DNA from 2 places in the Cupriavidus sp. PB-02 genome. Region 1 is predicted to be linked to the other one. Evidence: predicted binding sites of a transcription regulator. Region 1 holds the regulator's gene; the other holds the start of a gene.

Region 1 (5,163 bases):
ACTATCGGATGTTGCATGTTGTTCAGTTCGGCACGCGCTCGTCGTGCTCGCTCGGGTGCGGCGGCGTACCGTCTTCTGGCAGTTCGCTGCGCGCCCCGTCCGGATTGGGTTCGGCCTCGGCAGGTTCGATAAGGTCATCCACGGGGTCAGCGCCTTCGCTGGCCTGCTGTCGCGGCTGGACGTCGAAACCATTGGCGGTTTCGGCGCCCTCGGTTCGTTCGGTGCTCTCGGTGCTCTCACCGGCGACCGGCGCTACCATCTCGCCAGCCTCGGCCGCCAGCCCTTCCGGCTGGCCTGCAACGCCCTGCGCCACGGGCGGTTGCAGCTCGGCAGCTTGCTGTTCCGCGGCGGGCGCCGGAACCGCCACAGGATCGGCAAACGCCTCCTCGTCGGCGCTGACTGGCTTGATCGCGGCCAGCTCCTCGAAATCGATGGCCTGCTGTTCCAGCAGGGCAGCCTGGGCCTGCGCCTGGGCGTCTTCCAGCGGCGGCAGTTCATCCAGCGTACGCAGGCCGAGATCGTCCAGGAACGCCTTGGTGGTCGCGTACAGCGCCGGCCGGCCCGGCACGTCGCGGTGGCCGATGACCTCGATCCAGCTGCGGTCTTCCAGCTTCTTGATCACTTCCGTGCTGACGGTCACCCCGCGGATCTCTTCGATATCGCCGCGGGTCACCGGCTGCCGGTAGGCAATGATCGCCAGCGTTTCCATCACCGCACGCGAATACTTTGGCGGTTTTTCCGGATTGAGGCGATCAAGGTATTCACGCATTTCCGGGCGGCTCTGGAAACGCCAACCGCTCGCCAGGGCCACCAGTTCCACACCGCGCTGGCGCCAGTCCTGGCGCAGCTCGTCGAGCAGCACGCGGATCGTGTCCGCACCGACGTCATCGTCAAACAGCCGTCGCAGATCATTGACGCGCAAGGGCTCCTGCGCGCAGATCAGCGCCGTCTCGAGGACGATCTTCGCCTCTTGGGTATTCATGTTGATGGTGTGCAGCCTGTCTTTGCACCTGCTCCCGGACGGATCCGGGGCACCGGAGATTTTGGATACAGCGATGCCGAATGCCATCGCCATCTCATTGCGCAGCTAACCCGGATGCCTGCCGCATCCAAGCCGTGCACTTCCCTTTCTTTGCATCGAATGCCGGGTCGGTCCGGCAGGAGATCGTTCGCAGGCCGTCTTGGGCCGGTCAGCGAACCCCTTGCGTCGCGCGCCCGCACTCAACGGACGATGCTGTCGGCGAACTGAACGCCTCGGACGCAAGAAAAAACGGATATCGGGAGCAAGGCCGGCATCTCCAACACCGCGGTGCCAGCCGGACTTTTGAGCCAGATCTTTTGAACCGGATGGACCGCGGGACGGGCCGGGCCTCGAAAACCTTCCGCTTCCCGTAGCCCCTGAGCGCGCCTTCTGATATGAAGGCCGCCTGGCGCTGCTCGCCACATCGCGCCGCGCGATACCGCAATGCAGGCGATTGTATGGCATTCCCGCCCCAGCCTGCAACCATCATCCGTTGCGCCATGCGGCGGCGGCGCCTCAGAACACCAGGCAGAAACCCTGCCCGGCCAGGGAATGTGGCAGCAGCACCGCTCGGGCGATGCCCAGCCCGCCGAACGCCATCACCGCGACCCCAGCCCCCAGGCGTATGCCACGCCGCCTGGACAGCGTGCGCAGGTAGCCCGACAGGCCGGACAGCACCAGCAGGTTGGGCAGCGTGCCCAGCCCGAACACGCCCATCACCAGCGCCCCCGAGCCGGCGTTGCCCGCCAGCAGTGCCAGCGTCAGCGCGCCATAGACCATGCCGCACGGCACCAGGCCCCAGGCCAGCCCCACCCCATAGCGCCGCGCCAGCCCGCCACGGGCCCGCACGAATGCCGGCATGCCGCCGGCCAGGCGGCCCAGCTGGCCAGCCACCGTAGCGGTGGCGCATGCCGCCAAGCGCTCGAGCCAGGCCAGGGTGAACGCATTGCCCTGAAGCAGCCGCCAGCCCGACCACAGCAGCATGGCGCTGCCCGCACCGAACAGCCAGCGCTGCACCGGCAGGTAGTCCTGCTTCCATGCGGTGGCACCGACCGCGCCCAACAACGCACCCAGCAGCATATAGGTCGAGATCCTGCCGATGTGCATTGCCAGCAACTCACCGAACCACGCGGTCCGGTTTTTCACGAAGTTCACCGTCGCGATGGCGTCGCGCCGCTGTTCCACCGCGAGGGCAAGGCCGCCACACATGGCGGCACAATGCACCCCGCCAAGCAGGGCCAGCAGAAAAACGCTAATAAGCACACCAAATGTCAATTCTGACTCCCTGCCGCATCACATCGCACGGTAAAATGTTGGGGTCGTGCCCTCGCAGCCATTCTTGCAGGTTCCAATTGCTCACCTCCATTCCCATTACCGAGATGTCGCCCCGTTGCTCCACATGCGCGATGGGGCAACTGTGCCTTCCGGTAGGCATGTCCCAGCAAGATCTTGCCAAGATGGACACGCTGGTGCAGGAACGCATTCGCGTTCATAAAGGCGAGACCCTGTACCGCATGGGCGATCCGCTCACCGCTGTCTATGCCATCCGCTTCGGTACGCTGAAGACGCACGTCACCACCGAAGACGGCCGTTCGCAGATTACCGGCTTCCACCTCCCCGGCGAAATCGTCGGCCTCGACGGGCTGGGTGAAATGCAGCACGCATCGGATGCCACGGCGCTGGAAGATACCGAAGTCTGCGTGGTGCGCATGAACGAACTGCAGACCTTGTCCGCCGGGCTGCCGTCGCTGCAGCACCAGTTCCTGCGCCTGATGGGCAAGGAGATCACGCACGACCAGCTGATGCTCGTGACGCTGGGCTCAATGCGCGCCGAGGAACGGCTGGCCGCCTTCCTGATCAACCTGTCCGAGCGCCTGTCGGCGCGCGGTTATTCGGCCTCCGAATTCGTCATGCGCATGAGCCGCGAAGAGATCGGCAGCTACCTGGGCCTGAAGCTCGAAACCGTCAGCCGCCTGTTCTCCCGCTTTGCCGAAGCGGGCCTGATCCAGATTCGCCAGCGCCACGTCAAGCTGGTGGACATCGCCGGCATCAAGCAACTCTACAGCCGCTCCTGCTGAGCGCGCATCGCACTGCCATCGCCGCACCGGCGATGGCAATTTCAAACGTCATTCAAGTTCGTCGGTATCGCTGAGCCGGGTCGGCATGGTGTAGAGCGTGAGCCCGCTGGACAGCGCGCAGAACGCCCACGCCAACAGGAAGCCGATCGTATAGACCGACTCGCGTGACGCGTCGACCGGGTGGCCGAAGAACTTCAGGTCGCCCGGATCCACGACCGAAAAGACCGTCGCGGTTGCAAAGCCCGCCATCAGGAACCCGGGCCACAGTACCCACATCAGCCAGCGCAGCCTCATGGTTGCCTCGCTGCGGCAGCCTTGCGCGGCGCGGCTCCGACCTTCTCGACCACCAGTCCATGCCGCGTTGCCCCCTGCACCGGCAGGTCAGGATGCGAGGACGCGAGCCAGATGGTCACGCCACACGCCACCATCGCCACCAGCGGGCCGCTCATCAACAGCCACGGCCACGGTTCCTTCCACCACGGATTGCCTTGCCGATTCATCTTGCCCCCCTTATCTGCAGCGGTGCGGCGCGGATCCATAACCGCGCCACACCATCCTAGCTTTACAAATCGCGCGGCACGATAAAACTGGTGGATTGCCGGATTTCGGCACTCCCCCGCTCCGTGCCTTCGCTCGTGACCGTCACGCTGATCTTGTGCGTACCCTGCGCCGCGTTCTCAATCGGAACGCGGATGCGGATCGGCAACAGCCGGTTGGAGGTCGGCGCCAGCGCTTCGGCCTGCTTGTCGTATTCAACCGTCAGGTTCTTCAGCTCGTCGCTGTCGGCGCGCACGCTGATGCGCATCGGTCCTTCGGTCGTGTTGATCAGCTGCAGCCGATAGACGTTCTCGATCCAGCGCCCTTCCACTTCGCGGCCCAGCGCGCCGCGGTCGCGGATGATGTCCACCTTCAGCGGCGTGCGCAGCGCAATCGAGGCCACGAAGCCCGCCATCAACGCAATCCAGATCACCGAATAGATGATCACGCGCGGACGCAGCAGCCGCTTGCGCGACGCCGCCGCGGACAGGCCCTTGCGCATCGCGTCTTCCGAGGTGTACCGGATCAGGCCGCGCGGATAGTCCATCTTGTCCATGACCTGGTTGCAGGCGTCGATGCAGGCGCCGCAGCCGATGCACTCGTACTGCAGGCCGTCGCGGATATCGATCCCGGTCGGGCACACCTGCACGCAGATGCTGCAGTTGACGCAATCGCCCAGGCCCGCCTTGTAGTGGTCGGTCTTGCGCGAACGACTGCCGCGCGGCTCGCCGCGGCCAACGTCGTAGGTGACGACATAGGTGTCGCGGTCCACCATCACGCTCTGGAAGCGCGCATACGGGCACATGTACTTGCACACCTGCTCGCGCATGAAGCCGGCGTTGCCCCAGGTGGCGAACGCGTAGAACAGCATCCAGAACGCCTGCCATGGCCCGAGCGAGAGCGCCAGTACCTCTCCGCCCAACTCGCGGATCGGCGCGAAATAGCCGATGAAGGTAAATCCGGTCCACAGCGCGATCAGTACCCACAGGAAGTGCTTGGTCGCTTTCAGGCGCAGCTTGCGCAGGCTCCAGGGATCACCGTCCAGGCGAATGCGTGCGATGCGATCGCCCTCGATCCGCCGCTCGATCCACATGAAGATCTCGGTGTAGACCGTCTGCGGACAGGCGTAACCGCAGAAGAGGCGCCCCGCGATCGCCGTGAACAGGAACAGCGCCAGCGCCGAAATGACCAGCAGCACCGCCAGGTAGATGACGTCCTGCGGCCACAGCACCAGCCCGAAGATGTAGAACTTGCGCGCCCCAAGGTCGAACAGCACGGCCTGGCGGCCATTCCATTGCAGCCAGGGCGTGCCGTAGTAGACCAGCTGGGTCAGGATCACCAGCCAGACCCGCCAGCTGGAAAAGGCGCCCGTCACCGAGCGCGGATAGATCTTGCGGCGGACCTCATACAGTGTTTCGTCAGAGGATTCGCCAGGCACAGCAGCCGACCGCTGTGGGTCGGCCGCCCGGGCCATCTCTTGCCTCCCGGGTGCGTTCATGGGCGTGGTCTCCCGCGGGCGGCCAGCGC
Region 2 (5,163 bases), on a different replicon from region 1:
AACGATCTGCACGGCCATGTGGCCGGCGACGACTGCCTGCGCCAGATCGCCACGGCCCTGACCCGGACGCTGGCGCGCCCGCAGTTCTGCGCCCGGCTCGGCGGCGAGGAATTCGCGGCGCTGCTGCCCGACGCCTCGGGCGAGGAAACCCGGGCCGTCGCGCGCCGCATGGTGGAGGCCGTGCGCGACCTCGGCATCGCGCACAACGGCACGCCGGTCCAGCCCGTGGTGACCATCAGCGTCGGCGCGGTGTGCACGGTGCCCGAAGCGCCGCGCCTGGAGCCGCTGCTGCACCGTGCCGACAGCGCGATGTATCGCGCCAAGCGCGCGGGCCGCAACCGCTTCCTGCTGGACGGGGACGCGTAGCGCGCCGCTACGCGCCGCCTGCCGCCAGCGCCCCCTGCAATGCCACCAGGCGCGCCGCCGCCCGGCTGACCCACGCCGGCCGCGGCGCGGCATCGAGCCAGTACTTGACCTCCAGCCCCAGCGCCGTATCGCCGCTGATCACCAGCTTGCGCTGGAAAAACAGCGTATCGGTATCCGCCTCGCCGCCCAGCAGCCGCAGGTAGTCCACCGCGCAGGCGCGCAGCGTCAGCGCGGGCGCCGGTCCTTCGGCCGCGGCCGTATGGAAGCGCCCGCCTTCGCAACGGAACGGCACCTCCAGGCCAAGGTCCTGCACCGTCAGCAGGAAGGCATGCCCGTCCAGCGCCGCGGGCGGCTCCAGCCAGCCGGCACGGCGCGCCAATTCCAGCGCCGCCACCAGCGGCAGCGCGCGCGCCCGCGCGGGCATGCGCCGATGCACGCCGGCCATCACCTTGTGCAATGCGTTCATGCCCGCGCCTCCCAGGCGATGCCGGCGCTGCCATGCCAGTAGCCATTGCAGGGCTGCGCGCCGGCCGGGACGATGCCACTGGGGGCAGGCGCCTGCACGCCGGCACGGATCGCGGCAAGCTGCCGCACCACCTCCAGCGTGCCGGTCGAATGCGGGCTGACGCGCAGCATCTGCACGCCCATCGCGGCCATGGCCAGCGCCTCGCCGCACAGGTCCAGGCAGGTGGCGCTCTGCGTCTGCACGCCGTTGAGCGTGAAGAATGCCTGCCCTTCGCCGGTGGCGGCCACCAGGCCGTCGGGGTAGTCCATGCAGCGGAACTCGCAGCTGTCCTTGCGCAGCCGATGGTGGCGCGCGGTGAAGCACCGCGCCGAGAAGGCCAGCGGCATGCGGCCCCAGACCAGGGCTTCGACACGCATGCCCTCGGGCCGGGCCGCGGCCAGCGCGCCAAGCGTACGGCCGTCCATCTCCACCGGCGCGACGCAGCCCACCGCGCCCAGGCTTGCCAGCCACGCCAGCGTATCGGCGTGATAGGCGTTCAGGTGCGGGCCGCCGACAAAGGGCCGCCCACCCATGCTGCGCACCGCGCCCAGGTCGTTGGCCTCGACCAGGTAGTCGTGCTGCGCGCAGGCGCGGCGCATCCAGGCGATATCGGTGTCGGACTCCACCAGCACCGGGGTGGACAGCACCACCTCCTTGCCGGCGTCGCGCAGCATCTGCGCGAGCGCCAGCCAGTCGGCATGGCGCAGTTCATGGCGGCGGGTGCAGACCGTTTCGCCGAGGTAGACGCGCTGCACCGGCGCATCGGCGACGGCGGCGTAGAACTGCAGCACTTGCTCGCGCGGCCAGTAGTACAGCAGCGGGCCCAGCGCGATGCCGAAGTCCGGCAACGCGGTGTCGGTGTCGGTGTCGGTGTCGGTGTCGGGCATGGGAAACTCCATCGTGGCCGGCATGGCCATATCAACGCAAATCGGTTCCATCGGCATCACCGCCACGGCCGGTCGTAGGCGCCCTGCGTCACCTGGTCGCCCTCGGCATGGCGGCCGAGCGTGCTCTGCCATTCCTGGCGCGGCGCAAAGCGTGCCGGGTCGGCACAGGCGGCGTCGATGGCCGCGCGCAGCACGCCGACCACGTCGCCCACATAGCGCGGGCTGCGCTGGCGGCCTTCGATCTTGATCGCGGCAATGCCCATGTCGATCAGCGACGGCAGCAGCGACAGCGCGTTGAGGCTGGTCGGCTCTTCCAGCACGTAGCCGCGCTCGCTCTCGACGTCGAAGCGCCCCTTGCACAGCGTCGGATAGCCGGCGGGCTCGCCTGGCGCGTAGCTGTCGATCAGGATGCCCGACAGCCGCGCGTGCATGGTGCCGTCCTGCTCAGTCCAGCGCACCGCGTGCGCGGGTGAGCAGACACCCTTGTTGTTGGGCGAATCCCCGGTGGCGTAGGACGACAGCAGGCAGCGCCCCTCCGCCATCACGCACAGGCTGCCAAAGCCGAACACCTCCAGCTCCACGCTGGTCTGGCGCGCCAGCTTGCCGATCTGCGCCAGCGACAGCACCCGCGGCAGCACCACGCGGCGGATATTGAAGCGCTCGCGCATCAGCTCGATGGCATCGGCGTGCGTGGCCGAGCCCTGCACCGACAGGTGCAGGCGCAGCCCGGGATGGCGCTCGCAGGCATAACCCATCAGGCCGGCGTCGGCCATGATGACCGCGTCGGCGCCAAGGTCCGCGGCCGCGTCCACGGCGCGGTGCCACTGCGGCACTGCGCCCATCTGCGCAAAGGTGTTGATGGCGAACAGCACTTCGGCGCCGCGCGCATGGGCTTCGGCAACGCCGGTGCGGATGTCGGCCTCGGTGAAGTTCAGGCCGCCGAAATTGCGTGCGTTGGTGGCGTCGCGCAGGCCCAGGTAGACCGCGTCGGCGCCGTGCTGCAGCGCCATGCGCAGCGCAGCGAGCGAACCGGCGGGCGCGACCAGCTGGGGCCGGCGCGGCGCGGTTGCGCCGTCGGGCAAGGCTGGGGAAGCAGGTGTCATGGGTGATGGCGCCGACGATGGCGCAGGAGGCAGGACAGCGGCCGATGCTAGCCAAGCGTTCGCGACAGGGGCTTGATCGCGCGCAAACCGGCACCAACGCGCGGCACCAACGCGCACACGGCGCACGCGGACCTATGCCGGTCGGCGTAGGCCGATGGCAGGGCACGCCCGTGCGCTTGACCTGCGGCAAACGCGGACCCCTGGCGCTGTGCCACGCTTCCGCAATCACCCCCATCGCGCCAGGCCGCATGCCGGCCCCGCGCGCACCACCTTTCCGGAGAGCGTTAATGAATGAACACTGGCTCAAGCTGGCCGGCCGCCGCCTGTTGCCCATCGTGCAGGGCGGCATGGGCATCGGCATCTCCGCGCACCGGCTGGCCGGCACGGTCGCGCGCGAGAACGGCGTTGGCACCATTGCCAGCATCGACCTGCGCCACCACCATCCCGACCTGGTCGAACGCACCAGCGGCCCGCGCTGCACCCGCGACAAGGCCAGCATCGAGGCCGCCAACCTGGAGGCCCTCGACCGCGAGATCCGCGCCGCGCGCAGGCTGTCCGAAGGCCGTGGCCTGATCGCGGTCAACGTGATGAAGGCGGTGGGCTCGCATGCCGCACTGGTGCGCCAGTCGTGCGAAAGCGGCGCCGATGCCATCGTCATGGGCGCCGGCCTGCCGCTGGACCTGCCCGAGCTGACCGCCGGCCACCCCAAGGTGGCGCTGATCCCGATCCTGTCAGAGTCGCGCGGCATCGGCCTGGTGCTGCGCCGCTGGATGAAAAAGGGCCGCCTGCCCGATGCCATCGTGATCGAACACCCGGCGCATGCCGGCGGCCACCTCGGTGCGGCCACCATCCAGGACCTGTCCGAGCCGCGCTTCTCCTTCTCGCGCGTGCTGGCCGAGTGCCGCGAGTTGTTCCAAACGCTCGGGCTGGCGTGGGACAGCATTCCGCTGATCCTGGCCGGCGGCATCGACAGCCACGCCAAGGTGCGCCACTGGCTGAACGAGGGCGCAGCCGCGGTCCAGCTTGGCACCGCCTTTGCCGTCACCGAGGAATGCGATGCGCATCCGGCCTTCAAGCAGGTGCTGGCCACTGCGCGGCCGGAGACGCTGCGCGAGTTCACCAGCGTGGCCGGCCTGCCTGCGCGCGCGGTGCTGACGCCGTGGCTGGCGCGCTACCTGTCGAGCGAGGCACGGCTGCAGCGCCGCGCCAAGGTGCGCGAATGCCTGGAGGGCTTCGACTGCCTGCAGACCTGCGGGCTGCGCGACGGCATCGCCCGCATCGGCCAGTTCTGCATCGACCTCAAGCTGGCGCAGGCGGTGCGCGGCGATGTGGAGCGGGGGTTGTTCTTCCGCGGCCGCGGTGCGCTACCGTTCGGGGAGGCGATCCGGCCGGTGGCCGAGCTGATGCACTACCTGCTGACCGGGGAAAAGCCCGCAGCGCTGGCGCCGGCCGCGCAGGCTTGACGCGCGCAACCCGGCGCGCAACCCGGCGCGCAATCCCGCGTGCCCCGCCTTGCGGCGCGGCACGCTTCATCTGTTCTTCCTCGTCTTTTTTTGCGCTCAGGCCGCGGCCAGTTCCGGCCCACCCGCCTGCCGCGCCAGCCCCTCCGGATCGAGCAGGTAGATCTTGCCGCGCTCGATGCGGACCAGCCGCTCCGCGCAGAAGCGATGCATCACGCGCGACAGCGTTTCCGGCGTGATGCCGAGCTTGGAGGCGATCACGCGTTGCGTGCACGCCAGCCAGGTGCGGCGCGTGGCAAAGGCCTGCTCGCGCAGGAAACCCGCCACGCGCTGCAGCGCGCTCTGCAGGCTGACGGCTTCGATATCGCGCATCAGTCCGTGCAGCCGCCCGGACAGGTTGCGCAGCAGCTGTGCGGCAAGCAGCGGCTCCTGCATCAGCGCGTGCCACAGCGCCGCCTTGCCGATATGCAGCACCACGGTGCGCGCCTGCGCCTGGCAGGCCATGCGGCGTGGCACCCCGAGAAACAACAGGTCTTCGCCGAACACCGAGCCGGGACCGAAGACTTCGATGGCGCGCTCGCCGGTCGGCTCTTCGCCGGAGGGCGACAGCAGGGCCAGCTTGACCAGCCCCTCCATCACGATAAACAGGCCTTCGCACGGCTCGCCGCAGCGGAATAGGTATTCGCCCTTGCGCAGGCAGCGCAGTGTGGCGGCGGCGCGCAGCTGCGCCAGTACCGCTTCATCGACGCCGCGGAACAGCGGCAACGCGTCCAGGCTTACGGCTTCAATCATGGTGATGACCTCCTTCGGCACCCACGCCCACATGGCGCGGCGGCAGGCCG

What was found. The regulator FNR, encoded in region 1, switches genes on or off when oxygen is low (the NO sensors DNR and NnrR bind a similar motif). The targets are predictions, from matches to a motif close to TTGATNNNNATCAA.
Region 2: the regulator FNR is predicted to act here: its motif matches at 3,038-3,051, upstream of ubiU (ubiquinone anaerobic biosynthesis protein UbiU).

Annotation. Positions count from the first base shown of each region.
Region 1 is NZ_CM177694.1:2,813,753-2,818,915, forward strand. It holds gene rluB (23S rRNA pseudouridine(2605) synthase RluB) at 1-17, opposite strand, end outside; gene scpB (SMC-Scp complex subunit ScpB) at 23-982, opposite strand; gene AC10V3_RS13185 (sulfite exporter TauE/SafE family protein) at 1,538-2,296, opposite strand; gene fnr (fumarate/nitrate reduction transcriptional regulator Fnr) at 2,374-3,099, shown strand; gene AC10V3_RS13195 (hypothetical protein) at 3,148-3,393, opposite strand; gene AC10V3_RS13200 (FixH family protein) at 3,390-3,599, opposite strand; gene ccoG (cytochrome c oxidase accessory protein CcoG) at 3,662-5,110, opposite strand.
Region 2 is NZ_CM177695.1:2,695,644-2,700,806, forward strand. It holds gene AC10V3_RS33000 (histidine kinase N-terminal 7TM domain-containing protein) at 1-366, shown strand, start outside; gene ubiT (ubiquinone anaerobic biosynthesis accessory factor UbiT) at 374-832, opposite strand; gene AC10V3_RS33010 (U32 family peptidase) at 829-1,758, opposite strand; gene ubiU (ubiquinone anaerobic biosynthesis protein UbiU) at 1,815-2,861, opposite strand; gene AC10V3_RS33020 (NAD(P)H-dependent flavin oxidoreductase) at 3,149-4,324, shown strand; gene AC10V3_RS33025 (Crp/Fnr family transcriptional regulator) at 4,421-5,113, opposite strand; gene AC10V3_RS33030 (hypothetical protein) at 5,106-5,163, opposite strand, start outside.